Regions from separate parts of the Geodermatophilus sp. SYSU D00663 genome, predicted to be linked through region 3. Evidence: riboswitches for the same ligand, from Rfam matches in the RefSeq annotation. Region 3 holds a riboswitch; each other region holds the start of a gene.
What was found. A riboswitch is a leader RNA that binds a small molecule or an ion and turns the genes downstream of it on or off. The one in region 3 is predicted to bind cyclic di-AMP.
Positions count from the first base shown of each region.

Region 1: it holds a riboswitch for cyclic di-AMP, as region 3 does, so the genes downstream of both, ACI79Z_RS01135 (transglycosylase family protein) here and ACI79Z_RS15640 (C40 family peptidase) in region 3, are expected to answer to the same signal.
Region 2: it holds a riboswitch for cyclic di-AMP, as region 3 does, so the genes downstream of both, ACI79Z_RS19725 (transglycosylase family protein) here and ACI79Z_RS15640 (C40 family peptidase) in region 3, are expected to answer to the same signal.
Region 4: it holds a riboswitch for cyclic di-AMP, as region 3 does, so the genes downstream of both, ACI79Z_RS15165 (aggregation-promoting factor C-terminal-like domain-containing protein) here and ACI79Z_RS15640 (C40 family peptidase) in region 3, are expected to answer to the same signal.

Region 1 is NZ_JBJGZT010000001.1:225,067-228,261, reverse strand. Features, by position in the region: gene menD (2-succinyl-5-enolpyruvyl-6-hydroxy-3-cyclohexene-1-carboxylic-acid synthase) at 1-971, shown strand, start outside; cyclic di-AMP (ydaO/yuaA leader) riboswitch at 1,314-1,483, shown strand; gene ACI79Z_RS01135 (transglycosylase family protein) at 1,488-2,642, shown strand; gene ACI79Z_RS01130 (isochorismate synthase) at 2,739-3,195, opposite strand, start outside.
Region 2 is NZ_JBJGZT010000030.1:25,820-29,014, forward strand. Features, by position in the region: gene treZ (malto-oligosyltrehalose trehalohydrolase) at 1-449, opposite strand, end outside; gene ACI79Z_RS19725 (transglycosylase family protein) at 560-1,159, opposite strand; cyclic di-AMP (ydaO/yuaA leader) riboswitch at 1,163-1,297, opposite strand; gene treY (malto-oligosyltrehalose synthase) at 1,547-3,195, opposite strand, start outside.
Region 3 is NZ_JBJGZT010000019.1:72,156-75,350, forward strand. Features, by position in the region: gene ACI79Z_RS15625 (serine hydrolase domain-containing protein) at 1-28, opposite strand, end outside; gene ACI79Z_RS15630 (DUF3817 domain-containing protein) at 44-361, opposite strand; gene ACI79Z_RS15635 (hypothetical protein) at 464-601, shown strand; gene ACI79Z_RS15640 (C40 family peptidase) at 574-1,689, opposite strand; cyclic di-AMP (ydaO/yuaA leader) riboswitch at 1,701-1,833, opposite strand; gene ACI79Z_RS15645 (hypothetical protein) at 2,028-2,252, shown strand; partial or broken gene ACI79Z_RS15650 (YhjD/YihY/BrkB family envelope integrity protein) at 2,307-3,122, shown strand; gene ACI79Z_RS15655 (transglycosylase domain-containing protein) at 3,149-3,195, opposite strand, start outside.
Region 4 is NZ_JBJGZT010000018.1:73,007-76,201, reverse strand. Features, by position in the region: gene ACI79Z_RS15175 (LLM class flavin-dependent oxidoreductase) at 1-2, opposite strand, end outside; gene ACI79Z_RS15170 (hypothetical protein) at 262-1,158, shown strand; cyclic di-AMP (ydaO/yuaA leader) riboswitch at 1,310-1,470, shown strand; gene ACI79Z_RS15165 (aggregation-promoting factor C-terminal-like domain-containing protein) at 1,712-2,638, shown strand; gene ACI79Z_RS15160 (class I SAM-dependent methyltransferase) at 2,646-3,195, shown strand, end outside.

The DNA.
Region 1 (3,195 bases), on a different contig from region 3:
GGGCGTGGGCGGCCGGCGCCGCCGCGGCCGGCTGGCCGGTGGTCGCCGAGCCGAGCGGCGGGGCGTGGACCGACGGCGCCGTGCGCGGCGGGGCGCTGCTGCTCGGCGTGCCCGGCTGGCTGGACGCGCACCGGCCCGACCGGGTGGTCGTCGTCGGCCGGCCGACGCTGTCCCGGCCGGTGTCCGCGCTGCTGGCCGACCCGCGGGTGCGCGTGGAGACCGTGGTCGCCGGGCCGCGCTGGCCCGACGCCGGCCGCTCCGCCGCGCTGGTCACCCGCGCCGCCCCGCCGGCCGGGCCGCCCTGCGACCCCGGCTGGGCCGCCGCCTGGCGCGCGGCCGCGGACCGGGTGGGCGCCGCCGTCGACGCCGCCCTGGACGCCGCGCGCGGGCTGACCGCCGCCCGGCTGGCCCGCGACGTCGTCGCCGCGCTGCCGCCGGGGGCGCTGCTGGTGCTCGGCTCCTCCACGCCGGTGCGCGACGTCGACCGGCTCGCCGTCCCGCGCGGCGACGTCGCCGTGCTCGCCAACCGCGGCGTCGCCGGCATCGACGGCACGGTGTCCACCGCCGTCGGCGCCGCGCTGGTCCACGGCGGGCCGGCGGTGGCGCTCATGGGCGACCTGACGTTCCTGCACGACCTGCAGGGGCTGCTCACCGGCGAGGGCGAGCCGCGCCCGGACCTCACCGTGGTGGTGCCCGACAACGACGGGGGCGGGATCTTCGCCCAGCTGGAGCCCGGGCGGCCGGCGTACGCCCACGACTACCGGCGGGTGTTCGGCACGCCGCACGGGCGGGACCTGGTCGCCGTCGCGGCGTCCCTGGGGTGGGAGGCGGTGGCGGTGACCACGCCGGAGGAGCTCGCCGCCGCGCTGGCGCGCGGCGGGCCGCGGGTGGTCGTCGCCCGCACCGACCAGCGCGCGGAGGCCGACCTCGCCGTCGCCCTGCGGGAGGCCGCGGGCCGCGCGCTGGCCTGACCGGTCCGAGGAGCGCCGGACGGGGCCCGGGCACGGCCCGGGAGCTCGTCCCAGGCCCTCGTGACGGGCCGGTCCGCCACCCGTTCCCGGTGGCCTTCGTCACGGGACCCGGCGCGGACGCGGCGGGGACGGCACGACCCCGGCAGGGCCCGATCGTGCGCGGCGAGCAGCGGGTTCCGTTACCCGCGCGGTGGTCACGCCGACGTCACGCCGTACCCCACACGCCCCGGCCGAACCGCCGTGTGACCGCCGTCACGACGACAGTCGACATGACGACACGTAACGTTTTGGCTGCGCTCAGCGAACACAGAGCGCGGCGCCGGTCCGCCAAACCCTGCCCACCGGTCGCCCACGTCAACTCCCAGGGCAGGGGTGGGGGACCCACTCTTCCGGCGCGCGACGGCCTACGGGGGCCTGTCGGAGCGCGCCTCGGGGTGAAGCCGCGGACCGCGGCCGGGCACCGATCGCCCGAACCCGACAGCTCACCTCGCCGGCGGTGATCGGGAGATCATCACCATGCCCAAGCACCGCGCACCCCGCTACGTCCGCACCAAGAAGGTCATCGCCAAGGCCCCTGTCGCCGCCGGCGCCGCCGCCGTCGGTCTGGGCGTCCTGAGCTCGCCGGCCTCCGCCTCCACCACCCACGACTGGACCGGCGTCGCCCAGTGCGAGTCCAGCGGCAACTGGAGCATCAACACCGGCAACGGCTACTACGGCGGGCTGCAGTTCAGCCAGTCCACCTGGGCCGCCTTCGGGGGCACCGACCTCGCCCCGCGCGCCGACCTCGCCACCCCGGCCGAGCAGGTCCAGATCGCCGAGGCCGTCCTGGCCGGCCAGGGCGTCGGCGCCTGGCCGACCTGCGGCAAGTACCTGACCGACGGCACCACCGCGGCCGCCGCCGAGGCGCCGGCCGCTCCCGCCGAGCAGGCCGCCCCGGCCGCCGAGGCCCCGGCCGCTCCGGCCGAGCAGCCGGCCGCCGAGCAGGCCGCCCCGGCCGAGCAGGCCGAGGTCACCACCGAGGAGTACACCGTCCGCTGGCGGGACACGGTGGCGAAGATCGCCGCCGCCCACGGCCAGAGCTGGCGGGAGCTCTACGAGCGCAACGTCGACGTCATCGGCGGCAACCCGAACCGGATCTATCCCGGTCAGGTGCTGGCGCTCAGCGGCTCGACCGCCGCCCCGGCCGAGGCCGCTCCGGCTCCCGCCGCCGAGGCCGCCCCGGCCCCGGTCGCCGCCGCCGGCGAGGCGGCGCCCGCCGCCACCCCGCCGATCGCCGAGGCCGCCCCGCAGGTCGCGCAGGCCTCGGTCGTCGCCGAGATCACGAACACCGCCGGCGCGATCCACGAGGCCGTGCAGGCGGCGGCGAACGCCGTCGTCAGCAACGTCCCGGGCGCCGCGGACATCACCCTCGGCGGCACGCGGGCCAGCGCGGTCGACCCGGACGGCCACCCCTCCGGCAAGGCGCTGGACTACATGGTCATGTCCGACGCCGCCCTCGGCGACGCGATCGCCCAGTACCACGTCGACCACTGGGACGAGCTCGGCGTCGAGTACGTCATCTGGCAGCAGCGCATCCTGACCTCGCCCGACGGCGCCTGGAAGGCGATGGAGGACCGCGGCGGCGCGACCGCCAACCACATGGACCACGTGCACGTGAACTACGTGGGCTGACCTCCGCCTCACCCGACGAGGGCCCCGACCGCGCGCCGCGGCCGGGGCCCTCGTCGTTCCCGGGGCAGGACGGCGGCCGGCCGGGAGCGGGCCGGCTCAGCCCTCGAGCGCGGCCTGGAAGGCGGCGAACTTCGACTGGGTCTCGGCGAGCTCGGCCGCCGGGTCGGAGCCGGCGACGATGCCGCAGCCGGCGAACAGCCGGGCCGAGCACGGGTCGTCGTCGACCAGCTGCGCGCAGCGGAGGGCCAGCCCGAACTCGCCGTCCCCTCGGGCGTCGAGCCAGCCCACCGGCCCGGCGTAGCGGCCGCGGTCCATGCCCTCCAGCTCGGCGATGACCCCGGCGGCGGCCTCGGGCGGGGTGCCGCAGACGGCGGCGGTGGGGTGCACGGCGTCGACCAGCTCCAGCAGCCCGGCGCGGCCGCGGGCGCCCGAGCGGCGCTGGGTGCCGACGACGTCGGTGGCCAGGTGCCGCACGTTGGGCAGCGTGAGCAGCGAGGGCTGCTCCGGCACCGACAGCGCGGTGCAGAACGGGTCGAGCGCCCGCACGAGCGAG
Region 2 (3,195 bases), on a different contig from region 3:
CCGTCGTAGCCCCAGTTGTGCGTGCCGTCGAAGCCGTTGACCGGCAGCAGCTCGACGAAGTCGACGCCGAGGTCGGCGAGGTGGCCCAGCCGGTCGATGGCCGAGTCGAGGGTGCCCTCGGGCGTGAACGTGCCGACGTGCAGCTCGTAGACGACGCCGCCGGCGAGCGGGCGCCCGGTCCAGGCGGTGTCGCCCCAGGCGTACGCCGACGGGTCGAACCGGCGGGACAGGCCGTGCACGCCGTCGGGCTGGCGACGCGAGCGCGGGTCGGGGCGCGGCGTGTCGTCGTCGCCGAGCAGGTAGCCGTAGTCGGACTCCGGGCCGGCCTCGACCTCGGCCCGCCACCAGCCGTCGTCGTCGCGGCGCATGTCGTGCACCGTGCCGTCGACCTGCAGGCGCACACGCTCGGGCACGGGCGCCCAGACGGCGAACTCGACGGGTGCGGACATGCGGGGGCCTCCCAGCGGTAGTGCGGCTGACCGGTCCCTCTTGCCCGCTGCGGGCGCGGTCAACCGCGAGCGGCAGCCGGGGGAGCGGGTCCCCCGGCTGCCGCCTCGGGTCACGGCAGCTGCAGGACCTGCCCGACGTGGATGACGTCCGGGTTGCTGACGGTGCCGCTGTTGGCCGACCAGAGGGCCTTCCAGCCGCCCTCGACGCCCTGGTCCCGGGCGATCGTGCCCAGCGTGTCGCCGGACCGCACGGTGTACGAGCCGCCGGACGCCCCGGCGGCGGACTCCCCGGCCCGGGCGGCCGTGTCCGGCTCGGCCGGCGCGGGTGCGGCGGCGGGCGCGGCGGCCGGCGAGCCGGCCTCCGGGGCGCCCGGGTCCAGGCCCTTGCCGCAGGTGGGCCAGGCGCCCGGGCCCTGGACGTCGAGCGTGCGCTCGGCGACGGCGATCTGCTGCGCCTTGGTGGCCAGGTCGGCGCGCGCGGCGTACTCGGTGCCGCCGAAGGCCGCCCAGGTGGACTGGCTGAACTGCAGGCCGCCGTAGTAGCCGTTGCCGGTGTTGATGCTCCAGTTGCCGCTGGACTCGCACTGGGCGACGGCGTCCCAGTCGTTGGGAGCGGCGGCCGAGGCCGGGCCGGCGGTGACGCCGATCGCGGCCGCGGCCACGCCGGTCGTCACGAGGGCACGGCGGAGCAGGGACGTGGACGTGCGCATGGGGGATCTCCGATCCGCCGCCTGCGAGGTGAGCTGTCGGGTTCGGAGCGATCGGTGCCCCGGCCGCACGGCGTGCGGCTTCACCCCGAGGCGCTGCGTCCGGTCCCCCCGTGACCGCGGTGCAGGCGCCGAAGTGGGTCCCCCACCCCCGTCCTGGCTGTGCTCGAGGAACGGAGCCCGGCGGACGGGGTTCGGCGGACCGGCTCCGGCACGCGGCAGTCGGTTGGCCCGCGTGCGGTCGCAAAGGTAACGGGAGCATCACGAGACGGCACACCGGCACCACCCGTCACGGCGTGTCGCCCGGCCCGTGCCGGGCGGCGCGCACGAGATCGCCGGCAGGGGCCGCAGGTCACGGCGGCGCCGGCAGGCGCCGCCGTGACCTCCGTCTCAGTCCCGGACGAGCAGGGCCACCGGCAGCCGGGCCAGCAGCTCGCCGACGGGCGCTCCGCCGGCGTCGGAGACGACCCGCGTGCCGGTGAGCACGTCGCGCCACGCACCGGTCGGCAGCGTCAGCGCGGTGTCGCCCCAGCCGGTGGCGGCCAGCGCCACCGGCAGCCGGGTCGCCACGGTCACCGCGCCGCCCTGCTCCCCGGACCCACGGTCGAAGGCGACGACGTGCTGCGCGGCGGACCCGGTGGCCGCCACGGGGGTGTAGCCGGTGAACAGCTCCGGGGAGTCCCGCCGCAGCCGCAGCGCCCGCGACACGACGAGCAGCTTGGCCGCGCCGGTGTCGTCGACCTCCGGCACCTCCCCGCCGTCGAGCCGGGCCAGCAGCGCGCGCCGCTCGTCGTAGTCGACCGGGCGGCGGTTGTCGGGGTCGACGAGCGAGTGGTCCCACAGCTCGGTGCCCTGGTAGACGTCCGGGACGCCGGGCATCGTCAGCTGCAGCAGCTTCTGCGCCAGCCCGTTGGACCGGCCCGCCGGGCCGATCCGCGCGACGAAGGCCTCGATCTCGCGGTTCGTGGCCTCGTCGTCGTAGGCGGCGTCGACCATCGCGTGCAGCTGCGCCTCGAACGCCTCGTCGACGTCGGTCCACGTCGTCGACTGCCCGGCCTCCCGGGCCGCCTTCTCCGCGTAGGCGTGCGCCCGCTCGCGGGACAGCGGCCACGCGCCGACCAGGTTCTGCCACACCAGGTGCGCCAGCGGCCGGTCGGGCAGCGGGTGGCGGGACAGCCAGCCGCGGACCAGGTCCGCCCACTCCGTCGGCACCTCGGCGAGGACGGCCAGGCGCGCCCGGGTGTCCTCGCTGCGCTTGGTGTCGTGCGTGGTGAGCGTCGTCATCGACTCCGGCTTGCGCTCCAGCCGCCGCGCCTGCGCCTCGTGGAACTCCTCCGGGGTGCTGCCGAAGCGCGCCGGGTCGCCGCCGACCTCGTTGAGCACCACGAACCGCGCCCACCGGTAGTAGGCGCTGTCCTCGACGCCCTTGGCCATCACCGGGCCGCTGGTCTGCTCGAACCGGGTGGCCGCCTCGGTGCCGGCCTGCGCCAGGACCGGGTGCAGCGCGTCGACCGCGGCGACCAGGTCGGGACGGCGGTCGCGGACGTCGCCCACGGCGGCGTCGAGGTGCTCGCGGCCGTCGGGCAGGTAGGTGCGGTAGACGGAGAAGGAGGCCAGCAGCTCGGCCAGCGCCTCCTTCTCCGTCTCCACGTCGACGCCCGGCAGCTCGCCGATGACGCGCACCAGCCGGGCGACCTCGGAGCCGAGGATCCCGTCGGTCACCTCGCGCTTGCAGTCGTGCACCAGCTGCCCGTAGTCGACCGCCCGGCCGGACAGCTCGGTGTCCAGCGCGGTCAGCGCCGCCTCGCCGGCCGGGTCGACCAGGACGTCGTCGACCTCGGCCAGCGCGTCGTAGCCGGTGGTGCCGGCCGCCCGCCAGCTCTCCGGCAGGTCCTCACCGGGCTCGAGGATCTTCTCGACCACCGTCCACCGGCCGCCCGACGCCTCGGCCAGCCGGTCCAGGTACTCCTTGGGGTCGGCCAGGCCGTCGGGGTGGTCGATGCGCAGCCCGTCGACGGCGCCGTCGGCCACCAGCCGCA
Region 3 (3,195 bases):
CGGTCGAGGGCAGCACGGGCTCCGGCATGACCGGAACGGTAGGTCAGGCGCGGACGGGCGCCGCCAGCCGCCCGGTGCGCCCGGCCCAGCGCTCGAACACCACGGTGACCAGCGGCGGGATCGAGGCGGCCAGCGCGAGCAGCGTCGTCCACCGGGACCAGCCGAGCACCCGCGCGGCGACCAGCGCCACGACCCCGTAGGCGATGAACACCGCGCCGTGGACCGGCCCGAACACCTGGACGCCGGCCTCCGAGGTCTCCGGCACGTACTTGACGTACATGCCGGCCAGCAGGCCGATCCAGGAGAGGGCCTCGGCGACGGCGACGACGCGGAAGGCCAGGGCGACGGTGCGGGGGTTCATCGGTGCGCGGTCCTCGGGTCGGGGGCGGTTCCGGAGGGTCAACGCGGCAGCGGGCGCCGGCGTCCCGGTCGCGGGGTGTGAGGTGCGTGGCAGGGTCGGGTCGTGCGGGGTCCGGCGCGGCGGGGGTCCCGTCCGGTCCTGCTGCGCCGGCTGGCCGACCTGCGGCCGGACCCGGTGGCCGCGGCGCTGCCCCGGCTGGAGCGCGACCCGCGTCAGCCGATGCGGCGGGCGCCGGCGTAGCCGCCCATCGCGTCGATGCTGGCGACCTTGACGACGTCGCCCGACGTCGGCGCGTGCACCATCTGGCCGTTGCCGATGTAGATGCCGACGTGGCTCACCGGGCTGTAGAAGAAGACCAGGTCACCGGGCTGCAGGTTCGCGCGGGAGACCGCGGTGCCCATCGTCGACTGCATCCTGCTGGAGTGCGGGAGGCTGATCCCCGCGGCGCGGAAGGCGTACTGGGTGAGGCCGGAGCAGTCGAACGAGCTCGGGCCGGCGGCCGCCCACACGTAGGGCTTGCCGCGCTGGGCCATGGCGGTGGCGACGACGGTCCCGGCGACGCCGCTGGGCGGCGCGGCCGCCGCGGCCGGCTCCTCGGCGGAGGAGGACGCGGAGGACGACGCGGTGTCCTCGCGCTCCTCGTCGCGGCTGGCGCGGGAGTCCTCGGCGGCGTGCGCCGCGGCGGCGGCCTCGAGGGCGGCGCGCCGCTCCTCGGCGCTCAGCCGGGCGTAGTCGGTCTGGTAGGCGGCGATCTGCGCCTCGAGGTCGGCCTGCTGGGCGGCGACGGCGTCGTACTGGCGCTGCGCCTCGGCGGCGGCCGCGGCGGCGGCGGCCTGCGCGGCGGTGGCGGTCTCGGTGGCGGCCGCGGCCTGGCCGAGCAGCTCGCCCTGGTAACCGGCGACGCCCTGCAGCAGGGTGACGCGGTTGACGAACTCGTCGGCGTCCTCGCTGGTCATGAGCGCCTGCAGCGAGCCCATGCTGTCGCCGGTGTAGGCCGACCGGGCGATCCCGATCACCTGCTGCCGCGCGGTGTCCACGGCGGCCTGGGCGGCGGCCAGCTGCGCGGCGGCGGCGTCGGCGGCGGCCTGCTGGGCGGCGAGCGCCTCGCGGGCCTCGTTGAACTGCTCGGTGACGGCCTCGAGCTCGTGGCCCCGGGCGGCGACCAGCTGCGCGGCCTCGGCGGCCGACGTCGGCTCCTCCGCCCGGGCCGGCGCCGGGACGGCCCCCAGCCCGAGACCGATGCCGAGGGCGCCGACGAGCGCGAGGGCGGCGCGGCGGCCGCGGCCGGTCGCGGGCGTGCCGGGGACGGACGTGCGCAGGGACGCCACGCGGCGGTCTCTCCTTCTCCCAGGCCGCCTACCGGGTTAGCTGACGGGTTCGGGCGTGGAGTCGCCCGGCGCGTGCGGACACGCGCTACACCCCAGGACTGCGATGGGTCCCCGGCCCGGTCTCCGCTGCGGGAGGACCGGCTCGACGGCGTCCACGGGGTGTCACCCGGACTGGTGACGGAGCGCCCCGTTGGACACACTCAGCGTAAGGTCCGTGACCGGCGTGTGACAATCACCCCGGTGTAATTACATCAGTCACGAACGGTGACCGGGCGACTCCGGGAGGTTCCCGACCCCCGCCGGTTTGCGCGGCCGTGGGGACGTGTACCGATTGCTGCATGTCCTCTTCCACGCGGATGCGCCTGGCCCGGCCGCTCGTCGTGCTCGCCCTGCTCGGCTCCCTGGTCGCCTGTGGCGACAACACCGACTTCTCCCGCGGCCCGACCAACTGCGACTCCGCCGGCGGCAACGCCAGCAACGAGAACGACGCCAGTTGCCAGGAGACCGGCCAGAACCCGGGCAACGACGCCCCCACCACCGACGACGCGAGCACCGACGACTGAGCGCCGTCCGGTCCCCGGCGGGCGCCGGGCCGCCGGGACTGGTGGCATGGGCGGGTGAGCCCGGCACGCAGGTGGACGGCGGCCCGGTTGCGGGTCGAGACGCGCGCGCTGCTGGCCGGTGCCCGGCGCCTGCTGCGCGGCCGTGACCTCGCGCTGATCGGCGCGGGCCTGACCTTCTACGCCGGCATCGCGGTGGTGCCGCTGGTGCTGGTCTCCGTCCGGCTGACCGCGCTGGCCACCTCGGCCGGGGAGGTCCGCGCGCGCAGCGAGCGGCTGGCCGAGCTGCTGCCGGAGTCACTGGGCGCGCCGGACGCGGTGGCCCGGCTGGTCGACGCCGGCGTCCGGCTGGACCTGCTGGGGTTCGCGCTGGCGCTGCTGCCGCTGTCGCTGTACGGCGAGGGGCTGCGGCGGGCGCTGATGCGGTTCAGCCAGCGGCGGGAGAACCTCACCGGCTGGCGGGGCCGGCTGCTCACGCTGCCCCTGGTCGTGGTGACGCCCCTGCTGCTGTACCCGCTGCTGCTGGCCGCCACGGCCATGGCCGACCTGGCCCGCGAGGACGGCGCCGGGCCCCTGATCGGGCGGTTCGCCGTCGGCTACTACTCGGTGCTGTTCGTGCTGACCGTGCCCATCCTCTGGGGCTACGGCGTGGTGGCCGGCGGCCGGCGCCGGTGGGGCGCGCTGGTCAGCGGCGCGCTGTTCACCGCGGCCTGCCTGTCCGGCTTCCTGCAGGGCTTCGTGCTGTTCCTGTCGCTGCCCCTGGACCTCGGCGCGCCCTTCGGCGGCCTGGTGGTCGTCGGTGCGGTGGTCGCCATCGGCCTGTGGCTGTTCCTGCTGCACCTGGTCCTGCTGGCCGGGTGGCTGCTCACCCAGTCCCTCGACGCGCGGCTGGGGCGGCGTCAGGCCGTCGGCCGCCAGGGGGAGCCGGGCGGCGGGGCCTCCGTGG
Region 4 (3,195 bases), on a different contig from region 3:
ATGTGGTTGAGAGTGCAACTACTGTACCCGGCCCAACGACCCGCCCCCGCCGGGCATTCCCGACGCCTCCGTGACCGTACTGAGACCTCTCGACCGCGCTCGGTGACCGGCCCGGCACGTCCGGGCGCGACCGGTCCGGACGCCCCGCGCGCGTCCGTGTCGACCCGTCCGGCCGCACCCGGCGGGTGGAACTCTGTGATCACCCCCGACCGGCGCGCCGGTGGGGGGCCGGATCGGACGGCGCACCGAGGGGGAACCGGGATGTCGCTGCGGGGACGGGGAGCTGCTCCCGACGGGACCGGGGACGGCACCGCGGAGCCGCCTCCGGGACGTGGGCTCGACGGCCTGCTGGGCACCGGGCCGGTGTTCACCGGGGCGGTCCGCGGCTACGACCGCGTGCAGGTGGACGACTACGTCGCCTGGGCCGAGACCGAGCTGCTGGTCCTGCGCCGGGAGAACGAGCACCTGCTCAGCCGCTACGCCGCCGCCTCGGCCAAGCTGCAGAACGCCCGCCGGCGGCTGGCCCAGCTGGTCCGCGAGCGGCAGAGCCTGCCCGGCCCCGAGGACGCGGCCGCGATCGTGCGGCGGGCCGAGGAGGAGGCCGCCGCGCTGACGGCCGCCGCCGAGGAGGAGGCCGGGCGGATCCGCGCCGAGGCGCTCGCCGAGGCGCAGGCCCGGCTGTCCGGGGTGGCCGAGATGCGCGAGGCGGTGCTCGCCGCCCGCGAGCAGACCCGCAGCGAGGCCGCCGCCGTCCTCGAGGCCGCGCGCCGCGAGGCGGCCCGGCTGGAGGAGGCGGCCGCCGCGGAGCGCGAGCGGCGGGACCGCGAGGCCGCCGCGGCACGGGCGCGGGCCGACGCCGAGGCGCTCGAGCGCCGGCACGCCGTCGAGGCCGAGCTCGAGCCCCTGCGCGACGAGCGCGACCGGGCGCGCGACTGGCTGCGCCTGCTGACCGGGCAGCTGGACGAGGCGCTCGCCGTCGTCACCGGCGTCGTGCCCGACGACGTCCCCGCCCTCGGCGACAAGCGGGGGCTGGCCCGACTGGAGGAGTCCGCCGGTGGACTCCGGGCGGAGTCGCGTCCGGCGTCGTCCGGGACGGACGTGTCCGACGTGACACCGCTGCACGGGCCCGGCCGGCCCGAGGTGGCCGCGGCCTCCTGACCAGCGGCGACGCGGGGGCGGGTTCCGGGACGAGGGGGTCCGCCCCACCCGTCACGGCCGCACCTCCGGCCCCGGCGGTTGTCACGAACCGGTAACGACCGTACGGTGGCTGGCGTCCGGCTGGTCGTCAGGTCCCCGTCCTGGGGAGCCCGGCCGGACGCCGCCGAGTCGTGTCCGCGCCCGTGGACGCGAGCCGGGGACCCACCGCAGTACTGGGGTGAATCGCGCCCGCCGAGCTCCGGCCCGGCGCGCGTAGGGCTCCTTCCCGCCCGAACCCGTCAGCTAACTCGGTAGGCGGCTCACGGAAGAAACGGAGAGTCCCCGCATGCCCCGCCTCCGGGCCGAAGCGGCCCGCAGGTGCAGCTGCCCGCGCGCACACCGCGCTCCCGCGTCCGCCTGACGCCGGCCGCCCCTGCCCTGCCGCTCCCTGCGACGACGTCGCCGGGGACCCCGTAGTCCGCGACACCCGTAGCCCCGCGCCGCACGCGCATGCCCGAGGTCCGCCTCCGGGCCCGCTGCCGCGCGCACTCTCCCTCGGAGCCCTCACCCCCTCATGTCCCGCCACGTCCCGAACACGCCTGCCGACGCCCCCGCGACCGTCGAGCTCGCCACCGCCGACACCCCCGACACCGCCGCCGAGACCACGGCCGGCACCGCCACCCGCGAGCTGCCCGCGGTCGCGGACGCCGCCGAGGCCCCCGCCCGCCGGCGCCTGTTCCGCCGCGGCGGCCCGCCGCTGGGCCCGCGCCGCCCGGCCCTCCTGCTCGGCGCCGCCGCCGCCGGCGCGCTGATCGTCGGCGTCGTCTCCACCAGCGGCCCCGCCGCCTCCGCCGGTACCGACACCGCCGGCACCGCGGTCAGCGTCGCCGACGAGCTGGGCATCCCCGAGCAGCAGGCCGCGACCGCCCCCGACCTGACGTCGCTGGCCGACATCGCCGCCTCGCGCGCCGAGCGCAGCGCGCAGGAGGCCGGTGCCGCCCACGCGCAGCTCGCCGCCGAGCAGGCCGAGCGCGACCGCCAGGCCGCCGAGGCCGAGGCCGCCCGCGTCGCCGCCGAGCAGGAGGCCGCCCGCGTCGCCGCGGAGCAGGAGGCCGCCCGCCAGGCCGCCGAGGCGCAGGCCGCCGCCGAGGCCGCCGCCGCGCAGCAGGCCGCCGAGGAGCAGGCCGCCGAGGAGGCCGCGCCCGCCGCGCCCTCCGGCTCCTTCAAGGACTACGCGCTGAGCAAGGTCGGCAGCGGCGAGCAGTTCTCCTGCCTGGAGAAGCTGTGGGGCAAGGAGAGCGGCTGGAACCCCAACGCCCAGAACCCCACCAGCACCGCCTACGGCATCCCGCAGTTCCTGGACTCCACCTGGGCCAGCACCGGGATCGCCAAGACCTCCGACGGCTACCGCCAGATCGACGCCGGCCTGATCTACATCGAGGAGCGCTACGGCTCGCCGTGCGACGCCTGGGCGCACAGCCAGGCCACCGGCTGGTACTGATCGACACGTGATCCATCGAGGGCCGGCCACCCGGGTGGTGCCCGCGGGGTTCGTCCGCGCGCACACCCAGGTGCGCCGGCCCTCGCTCGTCCCCGAGGTGCGGCTGCACGTCGCCGACGACGTCGTCGCCCTGTGGGAGGCGATGGAGACCGCGGCCGGCGGGGCGGGCGGGGAGCCGCCGTTCTGGGCCGCCGCCTGGCCCGGCGGGCAGGCGCTGGCCCGCCACCTGCTCGACGAGCCCGCCACCGTCACCGGCCGCACGGTGCTCGACCTCGGGTCGGGCAGCGGCCTGGTGGCCGTCGCCGCCGTCCTCGCCGGTGCCCGGTGGGTGCTGGCCAGCGACGTCGACCCGTTCTCCCGGACGGCGGTCGGCGTCAACGCCGGCCTCAACGGCGTCGCGGGCATCAGCGTCACCGGCGACGTGCTGGACCGCGAGCCGCCCGCCGTCGACGTCGTCGTCGCCGGGGACGTCTGCTACGACCGGGAGATGACCGGGCGGGTGCTGCCCTTCCTCGACCGGGCGCGGGCCCGCGGCTGCGAGGTGCTCGTCGGCGACC